3 regions of the Microbacterium sp. NPDC056052 genome follow, and region 3 is predicted to be linked to each of the others. Evidence: predicted binding sites of a transcription regulator. Region 3 holds the regulator's gene; each other region holds the start of a gene.

Region 1 (4,274 bases), on a different contig from region 3:
GGTGCTCGTGATCCTCGTGCGCGAGTGGGGCATCACCGTGCACCGCTTCATGATCGTCAAGGAGCACGTCGTCGCTGCGGCGTGGATGGGCAAGATCAAGACGACCGTGCAGGCCGTGGCGCTGTCGTGGGCGCTGCTGCCGCTGCACGTCTGGATCGGGATGCCCGTGTGGTCGGTCACGACCACGGTGCTGATGGTGATCGCGCTCATCCTGACGATCCTGAGCGGCATCGACTACGTGGTGGCGCAGGTGCGCGGCTCCCGCGCGGATCGCGGCGCAGCGTCCTGATGGCCTCCGAGTCGCCTCGCGCCGCGGCCGCCGTGCTCGATGCGCTGCGAGAGCGCGGGATGACGCTCGCCGTCGCCGAGTCGCTCACCGGCGGGGCGCTCTCTGCGGCGCTCGTGGAGATCGCGGGTGCCTCGGACGTGCTCAACGGCGCTGTGGTCGCCTACGCGACGCCGATCAAGTCCTCGGTGCTGGGAGTGGATCCGCTCCGTCTCGCCACGCACGGGCCGGTCGACCCGGAGGTCGCGCGGCAGATGGCCGCGGGCGCCCGCGCGGCGCTGGCCGTGGAGGGGCGCCCGGCGGACGTCGGTGTCGCCACGACCGGTGTCGCCGGTCCCACCCCGCAGGGCGGGCAGCCTGTCGGCACGGTGCACATCGGGGTGAGCGTCGCCGAGCGCACGATCAGCCGGGCGTTCCTGTTCGGCGGCGATCGTTCCGCGATCCGTGCGGCCGCGGTGCTGGCGGCTCTCGCGCTGGTCTTCGAAGCTGTGACGGGCGGAGAGTTCGACGCCGGCGCGCCCGGGCAGGATGACAGGGAATAGAGTGCTTTTCGATGAAGTTGAGTCGAGTGTGCTCACATTCAACGCACAGGACGAAATACTAGTGTCGAACCCGACAGGTCGGGTTAGACTGACCATCCGATCCGGCGCTTGGGGCCGGGCGATGGGGGAGAGGAGGTCCCGATGATTCTCGTACGTCAGGAGATCGGTGACGTGCTGCGGGACTTCCGTCTGCAGAAGGGTCGCACGCTCCGCCAGGTCGCAGGCAAGGCGTCTGTCGCGCTCGGGTACCTCAGTGAGGTCGAGCGTGGGCAGAAGGAAGCGTCCAGCGAGATCCTCGCCTCGGTCGCCGAAGCACTCGACGTGCCCATCTCCACCATCATGCGTGAGGTCGGCGATCGGATCGCCGTGCTCGAGGGCATGCAGGTCATCCCCGACGTCGTTCCCGACGAGCTGGTGGCCTCGGTCGAGTCCGAGCTGTCGCTGCGCTGACGGGATGCGGCGCAGTGAGTTCCTCCGCGCCGTCGACGCGGAGTTCGGATCGCGTGGCGGTTCCCTCGTGGCGGACCTCGTTCTGAGCGCCGTCGGCGGGCGTACGGCCGTGCAGGCGTTGGAAGCCGGCGTGCCTCCGCGGGATGTGTGGCTGGCGCTGTGCGCCGAGACGGACGTCCCCGAGTCGCACCGGTACGGCGCGGGTCGGCTGGAGCCGAAACGGCGCTGAACCCGGTCGGATCCGGGCGCGCGGTGTTCGATCCGTTCCTCGCTCTCATCGGCGTGTCGTCGAAGACATGTTCGAGATGCGCGTATCGTCCTGCACAGATGATTTCGTGATCGGGATCTGCACGGCTTGCGGGAACCTCGGCTGAATGTCGGTGGCCCCGCCTAGCGTGTTCGACATGACCACGAGGTCATACGCCTTGTCGGAGAGCCGACCCCGGCCGGGGTGGCCGCGACAGCCTACAGGCGGCAGTTCACGAGCACGAAGGAGCACGTCATGCCCTCTCCCGCAGACCGCGAGAAGTCCCTCGAGACCGCACTCGCCCAGATCGACAAGCAGTTCGGAAAGGGCTCGGTCATGCGCCTGGGCAGCGACGAGCGTGCTCCTGTCGCCGTCATCCCCACCGGCTCCATCGCGCTCGACGTCGCGCTCGGCGTCGGCGGGCTGCCGCGGGGCCGCATCGTCGAGATCTACGGCCCGGAGTCCTCGGGTAAGACCACGCTGACCCTGCACGCGATCGCCAATGCGCAGCGCGCCGGTGGCATCGCGGCGTTCGTGGACGCGGAGCACGCCCTCGACCCCGAGTACGCCAAGAAGCTGGGCGTCGACATCGACGCGCTGCTCGTCTCCCAGCCCGACACCGGTGAGCAGGCGCTCGAGATCGCGGACATGCTCGTCCGCTCCGGTGCCATTGACCTCATCGTCATCGACTCCGTGGCCGCCCTCGTGCCGCGTGCGGAGATCGAGGGCGAGATGGGCGACTCGCACGTCGGCCTGCAGGCGCGACTGATGTCACAGGCGCTGCGAAAGCTCACCGGTGGTCTGAACCAGACCAACACCACGATGATCTTCATCAACCAGCTGCGCGAGAAGATCGGCGTGTTCTTCGGCTCCCCGGAGACCACCGCCGGTGGAAAGGCGCTGAAGTTCTACGCGTCGGTCCGCCTCGACATCCGTCGCATCGAGACGCTGAAGGACGGCACGGAGGCGGTCGGAAACCGTACCAGGGTCAAGGTCGTGAAGAACAAGATGGCTCCGCCGTTCAAGCAGGCCGAGTTCGACATCCTCTACGGCGTCGGCATCTCCCGTGAGGGCAGCCTCATCGACTTCGGCGTCGACCACGGCATCGTGAAGAAATCCGGCGCCTGGTACACGTACGACGGCGACCAGCTCGGTCAGGGCAAGGAGAACGCGCGCAACTTCCTGCTCAAGAACCCCGACATCGCGCAGGCGATCGAGACGCAGATCAAGCAGAAGCTCGGCATCGGCGGGGCGGCGGCTCCCGACGCGACAGCGGCCGACGAGCTCGCACAGCGCCGTCCGGCCTGACATGCGCATCGATGACGCTCAGCGACCGGAGTGAGCCGTGAGTGACGAAAGGGGCGGGGCATCGTCCGAGGACCGTCGCCTCGCCCCCGTGATCCCGCTGTTCGGAGGGCGCGGTACGACCGCCGATGGCGGGCGGCCGCGCCCCTCGGGCCCTGCACCGGCAGAGCCGTCCACGGGGGCGGAGTGGCGCTCGACCTGGGCTGCGGAATCTGCGGCCGAGCGTCGCGGGCCGAGTTCCCGCCACCCCGCCGCCGCAGCGCTGGCGCCGGAAGCGGCTCATGCCTCTGCGGCGGCGTCATCTGCGCCGGGCCGTCGTGGGCTGCGCGCCGTCGGCCGTCACGGCGGGGACGACGCCTTCGCCCCCGACGACCCGATCGCTGACGCGAGCGAGCTGCTGGTCCGGAAGCTCCGTTCCAAGCAGCTCTCCAGCGCGGAGGCGCGCGACGTGCTGCGCGAGAACGGCCTGTCTTCCGAGGATCGTGATCTCGTCATCGAGCAGTTCGAGCAGCGCGGTTATCTCGACGACGTCTCCCTCGCCGAGCTCCTGGTGACCGCGGGATCCGAACGCAAGGGGCAGGGGCGTGTGGCGATCGCCCGCACGCTCAGCCAACGCGGCATTCCGCGCCAGGTCGCCGACGAGGCGCTGTCCGTCCTGGACGATGACGATGCCGAGCGGGCGCTCGACTATGCACGCTCCAAGGTGGCCGGTCTGCGTCGCTACGACGAGGACACCGCGATCCGGCGCCTCGTCGGGCAGCTCTCTCGCCGGGGGTACGGAGGCAGCGTCGCGCTGACCGCCGCACGGACGGCCTGGCGTGAGACGCAGCGTGGTTCGGGCGTCGGGCGGGTGCGGTTCGAGGAGAGCTGATCCCGGAGGACGGAGTTCCACCTCACCGAGGGGCGGCCCAGGAGAAGGGCGGGGACCTTTCCCGCCAGGCGAAAGTAGAATGGCAGGCACTATGACCATTCCCCTCTCAGAGCCCACGCTCATCGCGCCCTCCGCCGCGGCGCTCGATGAGGCCGGGCAGCGGCGCACGTACGAGGTGCGCACCTTCGGATGCCAGATGAACGTGCACGACTCCGAGCGCCTGTCCGGCTCGCTGGAGAGCGCCGGCTACGTTCGCGCCGCCATGGGGGACGAGGCGGACATCGTCATCATCAACACCTGCGCGGTGCGCGACAATGCCGCCGGCAAGCTGTACGGCACACTGGGGCATCTGAAGAGCCGCAAGGACAAGCACGCGGGGATGCAGATCGCCGTCGGCGGTTGCCTGGCGCAGATGGACAAGCAGGCCGTGCTCGACAAGGCGCCCTGGGTGGACGTGGTCTTCGGCACCCACAACATGGGATCTCTGCCCGGTCTGCTCGAGCGCGCCCGCCACAACGGCGAGGCCGAGCTGGAGATCCTGGAAGCTCTCGAGGTCTTCCCGTCCACGCTGCC
Region 2 (4,274 bases), on a different contig from region 3:
ACATACCCGGCGGTCGCGCCGGGGGCGACCGTGTCCTATGGATTCCGCACGATGCTCGCGGCGATCCCGACAGGGACCGCCACCGTCACCCTGACGAACGGATCCGGCATGGCCACGATCCCGATGTCCTACCCGGCTGCGCGATGAGCGCGGACGCCGGATCCCGCCCGCTGCGCACCCGACGCCGCGGAGACACCCACGCAGGAGGCAGCACCATGACGACCCACGGCACGCCGATGGACAAGGACGGAGCTCTTCGGAGCGACCGCGGATGGACCAGGCGACGCGCCGTCGCCGCCGGCGTCTGGTCGGTGCCCGTGATCGCGGCGGCGCTCGCGCTGCCGCAGGCGTCGGCCTCGGTCGCGATCACGGTCGACCTCCTCGGCGCCGTCGACGACGCGCAGACCTATCCGTTCTCGGTCGCGGGGGACACCGCGCCGCTGATCTTCCAGGTCGCCGGCGCCGGCCCGATCCCCGCCGACGGCACGGCGGAGCTGGTGAACGCCGTCGGGATCGCGTCGTGGGACGAGTCGGTCCTGCTGCAGGGTGCGCTGGCCTCGGCCCCGATCGACACGGACGGGACCCTGATCCTTCCGATCGTGGCGCTCGCCGCGGGTACCTTTCCGGTGCTGGTGCACGTGGGGCCGGTGAGCCGGACCTTCATGATCACCCTGGTGCCGGCGTGACCCGGGCGACGGCGGGGGCCGGGGCGGCGGCCCTGCTGGCGGTGCTCCTGTCGGCCCTGCTGACCGGGTGCACCGCGGGCGGAGCAGGAACAGCGAAGCCCTCGGCCTCGTCGTCCGCCGACGCCGCGCAGCACGGTCCGGCGATCCGCATCGTCTCGCCGGAGGGTGCGGTGCGCCTCGGCGACGAGGTGCGGCTCGTCATCCGTGCGACCGACGACGGCGCACCCCTCGCGGCTCGGGACGCGACGTTCGAGGTGCTGTCAGGGCCGGCGGCGTATCCGGGCGGCTTCGAGACCTCCGCCACGGATTCCGACGGGGTGGCGAGCTCGCTCGGGCTGCACGCCGAGGCCGCGGGCCGGATCACGATCAGGGTCGCCGTGGGGTCGGTGAGCAGCGATCTCGTGATCGACGTCGCCGCACCCTGAGCCGAGTCTCGAACGGCCTCGACGCCTCGGGCGGCTACGCCTACTCTGTGCGCACGTTCAACGGCGCCACCACGACCCAATCCGTCGGCGCCGGCTGGGACGCCGAGACCGGCTGGGGCAGCGCCCGGGCCGCCTGGGTGCAGTACGCCGTCCTCGCTCAACGACCAGGAAGCGCAGGTTTCAACGTCCCGGACACCCCGCCATCCTCGTGCCGGTCGTGCATCAGACGAGCACTTCGGTACGGGCTCTCCCACCGAGCCGGGGTGTGCGGAGCGGATCCGTCGAGGGAGGCGGGAGGAACCAGACCTTCGCCCGCACGCCGATGCCTTCGATGCGGATGTCCCACCCGTTGTCGTGGATGAGGTGATGACAGGTCTCGCAGAGGAGCACCCCGTTGTCCAGATCGGTGCCGCCGCGATCTCGGGCCCACCACTCGATGTGGTGCGCCTTCGTCATCCCGGGCGGGAGCCCGCAGAACGCGCACCCGCCGTCGCGTTCGGCCAGCGCGAGTCGCTGGGACGCAGTGAAGAGGCGCTGCCGTCGTCCCCAGTCGAGGATCTCGCCCTTCGCCCCGCAGACCCAGGGGATGACTCCGCCGCCTGCGGCCATCCTCCGCACCGTCGTGGCGCTGACCGGCTGTTCGATGCCGTCGATGAGTCCGTGACCGGTGCCGTTCCTGAGGTCGTCGAGCCCGATGCGCACGACGACGCTCGCGCCGTTGAGGGACGAGGTGCTCTCGCAGGTCAGCGCGTGCTCGGCGAGGTGCACGAGTGCGTCGGCCTGGATGGCGGCGACAGAACGCCGGTCCGCCTCGGGCGCGGATGGATCGCGCCCGTCCCGCTTCGCCGCGAACTCGGCCGAGACGAAGCCCTGGATCGCGGCCTTGACCGGGGCGCCGCGCGCAGGGTCGAGAGTCGCGGCGATGTGGAGCATTCCGTCACGCTCGAACATCGACAGTGAGGCCCTGGCGCGCAGTTCGTCCTCGCGAGGGGCGACGCCCTCGGGATCGAGCTGCGCTTCGAGGCGCGTGATCATGGTGCGGACGCCGTCCAGGGACAGCGCGGGCGCTCGCTCGATGAGGATCCGCTCGGCGTCCGCCACCCGTGCCGCGCCGATCGCGAACCGGATCTTCTCCAGGAAGGTGATGATCGCGCTCGCCGAAGCCGCGCTCAGCCGCCCATCGTGCACCGCGGCCTGCACCAGCGGGAAGCGCGAGGGTCGCGGCTCCCCGAGGAGGTTCGTCTGCGGGGCGATCGCCTCGCCGACCTTCACCAGCCGTGCGGCCTCTCCCGTGGACGCGCCGGTCGTGGTGGCGATGAGCTGCGCCGCGGTGCGGAAGCCCTGCTGCTTGGCAAGTGATTGCGGGCCGAGCTCGGGGCGGGACTCGTAGGAGATCCTGCCGCCGACCTCGGAGTGCAGACCTTCGGTGAGCCGCTTCACCAGACCGAGCGCATCGTTGACGGCCAGCATCTGAGCGCGGCTCAGGTCCGCAGATGTTCGAGCGGCACCCCACGCGACCTGGAGGACGCGGGTCGCCTCCAGGAGGGGATCGAGTGTGCTGCTCATGCCTCGAGTTTACCAATCTTAGAAGATAGCTTCGAAAGTTATCCACAGGGGATCGTGACGGACTCCGGCAACCTCGACGGCTTCAACGCGGCGAACGCCGGCGCGATCCAGGCCGGCTGGATCGACAGCGGAACAGGTGGCGAAGCCGTCGCTCCCGGCGCGTTCACCCGGGGTCGCCAGGTCGAGCTCGGGAAGGGTGCGTCGGCGCGAAGGACAGCGACGTCCCGGAACGGGACGCCGCTGTTGCGAGGCGAGTGCGCCTCAGCGCTGCCGTGCCGCGCTCTCCTCCGCCGGCTGCCCGCCCGCCAGCCGGGTGCGGTCGTCGGCGTCGAGGGCGCGAAGATCCGCACCCTTCGTCTCGCGTGCGGCTGCCACGGCGACGAGCGTGATCGCGCAGGCGATCGCCACGTAGATCGCGACCGGAACGCTCGACGCGTACTGCGCGAGCAGGCTCGTCGCGATGATCGGAGCCAGCGAGCCGGCGAAGATCGACGTGACCTGGTAGCCGAGGCTGACACCCGAGTACCGCATCCTGGTCGGGAACATCTCGGCCATGATCGCGGGCTGCCCCGCATACATCGCGGCGTGGAAGACGAGGCCGAGGGCGATGGCCGCCCAGATCACGACGGGGTTGCCGGTGTTCATCATCGGGAAGGCGAAGAAGCCCCAGGCGGCTCCGAGCACGGCGCCGGCCGCGTACACGGGCTTGCGGCCCCAGCTGTCGGACAGTCGTCCGAACAGCGGGATCACCAGGAAGTGCACGACGTGGGCGCCGGCCAGGATGAGCAGCGTCGCCGAGGTCGCCTCCTTGACGGTCTGGGTGAGATACACGATCGAGAACGTCACCACCACGTAGTAGAGGATGTTCTCGGCGACGCGCAGGCCCATCGCGACGAGCACGCCGCGGGGGTAGCGGCGAACGACCTCGAGGGGTCCGAAGCTCTTCGACGCCTCCTGATCCTGCGCGGCCTTCATCTCCAGGAAGATGGGTGCCTCGGTGACCTTGGTGCGGATGTACCAGCCGATGAGCACGATCACGGCCGACAGCCAGAACGCGATCCGCCAGCCCCAGCCCAGGAAGGCGTCCTGCGGCAGGGTTGCGGAGAGTGCGAAGAGCACGAGCGTGGCGAGCAGGTTGCCGACGGGCACCGCCGCCTGCGGCCAGCTGGCCCAGAAGCCGCGCCGCTCACGGGGGCTGTGCTCCGCGACCAGGAGCACGGCCCCGCCCCACTCGCCGCCGATCGCGAAGCCCTGCGCGAATCGCAGCAGCACGAGAAGCACCGGCGCCAGGTAGCCCACCTGGGTGAAGCCGGGCAGGCAGCCGATGAGGAAGGTGGCCGCGCCGATAATCAGGATGCTGGCCTGCAGGAGCTTCTTGCGCCCGTACCTGTCGCCCAGATGCCCGAACACGATCCCGCCGAGCGGCCGGGCGATGAAGCCGATCGCATAGGTCACGAAAGCCGCGATGATGCCGCTGAAGGGATCGTCGGACGGCGGGAAGAAGACGGTGCCCAGCACGAGGGTCGACGCCGACGCGTAGAGGAAGAACTCGTACCACTCCACGACCGTGCCCGCCATCGAGGCGGCCACGACCCGG
Region 3 (4,274 bases):
CTACCTCGTGCCCGAGATCGGTCCCGACACCGTCTTCTCCCTGTCCAGCGACCGTGTCGTGCGTCAGGTGCAGGAAGCGGCGGAGGCCGGCTTCCGCACCCGCCCCGTGCTCGTCGGCCCCGTCACGTTCCTCGCGCTCGCCAAGGCCGCCGACGAGGCGCCGGAGGGCTTCGACCCGCTGTCGCGCCTGGACGACCTCGTCGCGGTCTACGCCGAGGTGCTCGGTGCGCTCAAGGCCGCCGGCGCCGAGTGGGTGCAGCTGGATGAGCCGGCGCTCGTGAGCGAGTCGCTGCCCGCCTCGACCGCCGCGCTCGGCACGGCTGCGGAGCGCGCGTACGCGGTCCTCGGCGGTCTCGCGGAGCGCCCGGCGATCTTCGTCGCGGCCCCGTATGCGGCCCTCGACGCGAACCTCGCGGTCCTCGCCGCCGCTCCGATCGAGGCGATCGGCCTCGACCTCGTGCGCGGCGCGGTGCCGGCATCCGTCCCCGGTCTCGCCGACAAGGTGCTCGTCGGTGGCGTGGTCGACGGCCACAACATCTGGCGCGGCGACCTCTCCGCGGCGTTCGACACCCTCGAGGCCCTGCGCGGTCTCGGCGCGGCCGGCGTGGCCGCGGCCACCTCCACCTCGCTGCAGCACGTGCCGCACGACGTCGAGGACGAGACGAAGCTCGACGCCCGCCTCGTGAGCTGGCTGGCGTTCGCCGACCAGAAGGTCGCTCAGGTCACGACCCTCGCCAGGGGCCTCGCCGAGGGTCGCGCCGCGATCGCCGCCGAGCTCGACGCCGCCTCCGCCGCCCTGGCTGACCGGCTCAGCGCTCCCGGCGTGCGGGTGGACGCCGTCCGCGCGCGCACCTCGGCGCTGACGGACGCCGACTTCGACCGCGGCGACTACGAGGCCCGAGTGGCCGCGCAGTCGATCGCGCTCGACCTGCCGGCGCTGCCGCTCACGACGATCGGATCCTTCCCCCAGACGGGCGAGATCCGTCGCGCCCGCGCGCAGTTCACCAAGGGCGAGATCACCGCGGACGAGTACGACGGCTTCCTCCGCGAGGAGATCGGCCGGGTCGTGACGCTGCAGGAGGAGCTGGGCCTGGACGTGCTGGTGCACGGCGAGCCCGAGCGCAACGACATGGTGCAGTACTTCGCCGAGAACCTCGACGGCTTCGACGTCACCGAGAACGGCTGGGTGCAGTCCTACGGATCCCGCGCCACGCGCCCGTCGATCCTCTGGGGCGACGTCTCCCGTCCGGCGCCGATCACCGTCGCGTGGTCCGAGTACGCGCAGTCACTCACCGCGAAGCCGATGAAGGGCATGCTGACCGGTCCGGTCACGATCCTCGCGTGGTCGTTCGTCCGCGACGACCAGCCGCTCGCCGAGACGGCGAACCAGGTCGCCCTGGCGCTGCGCGACGAGATCGCGGACCTCGAGGCCGCCGGGATCGGCGTCATCCAGGTCGACGAGCCGGCACTGCGCGAGCTCCTGCCGCTCAAGAAGGCCGACCAGCCGGCGTACCTGGACTGGTCCGTCGCCTCGTTCCGCCTCTCCACGGCGGGTGCGGAGACGGCCACGCAGGTGCACACGCATCTCTGCTACTCGGAGTTCGGCGTCGTGATCGACGCGATCCGTGCGCTCGACGCGGACGTCACCTCGATCGAGGCCGCCCGCAGCCGTATGGAGGTCGTCACGGACATCGCCGCGGCGGGCTTCGACCACGGCATCGGCCCCGGCGTGTACGACATCCACTCGCCGCGCGTGCCGGACGCGTCCGAGGTCGAGGCGCTTCTGCGCCGCGCGGTCGAGGAGATCCCGACGCGTCAGCTCTGGGTCAACCCGGACTGCGGCCTGAAGACGCGCGGCTACGAGGAGACCAACGCCTCGCTGCGCAACATCGTCGAGGCCACCCGCCGCGTCCGCGAGGACGTGTCGGTCGCCGTCTGATCCCTCCGCGTCGGGCGTCTTCACCGAAGCCCCCTCGCAGCACCGAGGCCCCCTCTCAGATACGGATCTGAGAGGGGGCCTCGGTGCTGAGAGGGGGCCTCGACGTGGACGGGGTGGGATCAGACGGCGCGCAGCACCGCCACGATCTTGCCGAGCACCGTGGCGTCATCGCCCAGGATCGGCTCGAAAGCGCTGTTGCGGGGGAGCAGCCACACGTGGCCGTCCCGGCGGCGGAACGTCTTGACCGTGGCCTCTCCGTCGAGCATGGCTGCGACGATCTCGCCGTTCTCGGCGGTGCCCTGCGAGCGCACGACCACCCAGTCGCCGTCGCAGATGGCGGCGTCGATCATCGACTCGCCCGAGACCTTGAGCATGAACAGGTCGCCCTTGCCGACGAGCTGACGGGGAAGGGGGAAGATCTCCTCGACCTGCTGCTCGGCCGTGATCGGCACGCCGGCGGCGATCCTGCCCACGAGGGGCACGAGCGCGGCATCGCCGACCGAGGGGGCGGCGTCGGCGGGGTTCTCGGTCGAGAGGCCCGGCAGGTCGATCAGGACCTCCATGGCGCGGGTCTTGCCCGCGTCGCGGCGCAGATAGCCGCTGAGTTCGAGCTGACCGAGCTGATGCGTCACGCTGCTGAGGGACTTGAGACCCACGGCGTCGCCGATCTCGCGCATGCTCGGCGGGTAGCCGTACCGGGCGATCGAGGTCTGGATGACCTCGAGGATCGCCATCTGCTTCGCACTGAGGCTCTTGCGGCGCCGCGTCCGCGGGGCCTCGGAGCCGAGGTTCGCACCGTCGCTCATGCCATCTCCTTCGTGTGCGTCGGGCCCTCACGGATCCGGGGATCGGCATGGATTCGCGGGCGGCGATTCGAATGTCGGTGGTCCGTGATGGGGTCTTCGTATCGAAACCGTATCCGAGATCGGGGCGGAATCGATAGATCTGTTCGAGCGTGTCGGCGAATCATCGGAACCGATATTCGAAGACCGCTTGACAGATGTTCGAACTCGAAAGTAGTTTCGGTACGTAGGTTCGCCTCTCCAGAGGCCCGGATTCGAAGATCCTCCACACGGGATCCCGATCCGGGGAGAGGCGGACCGACACAGACACTGAGGAGAAGCACCATGAGCAGCATCACCTTTGCCGGTCCGGTTCCCGCCACGCGACTGCGGATCACCGCACGCGGTCGGCGCGTGCTCGCCGCGCTGGTCGCGCTCCCGGTGGCCGCGGCGATCGCGTTCGCGGCGCTGAGCGGCGGATCCGCGCTCGCCTCCGGTGAGCAGACGACGGGCAACACGTTCACGACCATCACCGTGCAGCCCGGCGACACCCTGTGGTCGATCGCGGGCGAGGTCGCTCCGAACGCCGACCCGCGCGATGTCGTCGCCAAGATCTCCCAGCTGAACCTCGTCGACGGCGGCGTGATCGAGGTCGGGCAGCACCTGGCCATCCCCGCGGAGTACGGCGCGACCGGACGCTGATCTTACTTCGACGGAGCTCAGCAACCGCGGTCATCTGTGCGATCGGCCACAGCCGGGCCGCCTAGCATGGCAGGGTGACTGTCTCGCTCGACGACTTACCCCTTCGTGACGACCTCCGCGGGCTGCGCCCCTACGGCGCCCCGCAGGCGCCTCTGCCCGTGGCGCTGAACGTGAACGAGAACACGCATCCGGTTCCCGAGCGGGTCGCGAGCGACATCCTCGACGACATCGCCGTCGCGCTGCGCGACGTCAACCGCTACCCGGACCGCGAGTTCACCGAGCTCCGTGAGGCGTTCGCCGGCTACCTCGGCCACGATCTCGTGGCCGCGAACATCTGGGCGGGCAACGGATCCAACGAGGTTCTCCAGCATATCCTGCAGGCCTTTGCAGGTCCTGGCCGCACCGTGTTCGGATTCGCGCCGACCTACTCGATGTACCCGCTGCTCGCCCAGGGCACGGGTGCCACCTGGGTCGCCGGCGTCCGCCACCCCGACTACGAGCTGACCGTCGACGAGGCGGTCGCGCAGGTCCGGGAGCACGATCCCGACGTGATCCTGCTGTGCGCGCCGAACAACCCCACGGGCACCCCGCTGCCGCTCGACGTGATCGAGGCGGTGTACGAGGCCGCGCGAGGCATCGTGATCGTCGATGAGGCGTACCAGGAGTTCGCCCCGAAGGATTCGCCGTCGGCGCTCACGCTGCTCGAAGGACGGCCGCGCCTCGCCGTCTCCCGCACCATGAGCAAGGCCTTCGCGTTCGCGGGAGCGAGGGTCGGCTACCTCGCCGCGGATCCGGCGTTCATCGACGCCCTGCGTCTGGTGCGCCTGCCGTACCACCTGAGCGCGCTCACC

What was found. Region 3 encodes LexA, which represses DNA repair genes until DNA is damaged. Its sites were predicted from a motif close to TCGAACANNTGTTCGA; they were not measured.
Region 1: the regulator LexA is predicted to act here: its motif matches at 1,567-1,582, upstream of recA (recombinase RecA).
Region 2: the regulator LexA is predicted to act here: its motif matches at 2,697-2,712, upstream of ACFC1J_RS11050 (DUF222 domain-containing protein).

Annotation. Positions count from the first base shown of each region.
Region 1 is NZ_JBHJWV010000003.1:370,639-374,912, forward strand. Features, by position in the region: gene pgsA (CDP-diacylglycerol--glycerol-3-phosphate 3-phosphatidyltransferase) at 1-289, shown strand, start outside; gene ACFC1J_RS08290 (CinA family protein) at 289-828, shown strand; gene ACFC1J_RS08295 (helix-turn-helix domain-containing protein) at 970-1,278, shown strand; gene ACFC1J_RS08300 (DUF3046 domain-containing protein) at 1,283-1,507, shown strand; gene recA (recombinase RecA) at 1,781-2,833, shown strand; gene ACFC1J_RS08310 (regulatory protein RecX) at 2,871-3,701, shown strand; gene miaB (tRNA (N6-isopentenyl adenosine(37)-C2)-methylthiotransferase MiaB) at 3,793-4,274, shown strand, end outside.
Region 2 is NZ_JBHJWV010000005.1:66,285-70,558, reverse strand. Features, by position in the region: gene ACFC1J_RS11065 (LamG-like jellyroll fold domain-containing protein) at 1-147, shown strand, start outside; gene ACFC1J_RS11060 (hypothetical protein) at 216-686, shown strand; gene ACFC1J_RS11055 (hypothetical protein) at 683-1,111, shown strand; gene ACFC1J_RS11050 (DUF222 domain-containing protein) at 1,334-2,677, opposite strand; gene ACFC1J_RS11045 (MFS transporter) at 2,939-4,274, opposite strand, start outside.
Region 3 is NZ_JBHJWV010000007.1:27,861-32,134, reverse strand. Features, by position in the region: gene metE (5-methyltetrahydropteroyltriglutamate--homocysteine S-methyltransferase) at 1-1,939, shown strand, start outside; gene lexA (transcriptional repressor LexA) at 2,059-2,745, opposite strand; gene ACFC1J_RS13930 (LysM peptidoglycan-binding domain-containing protein) at 3,067-3,423, shown strand; gene ACFC1J_RS13925 (histidinol-phosphate transaminase) at 3,498-4,274, shown strand, end outside.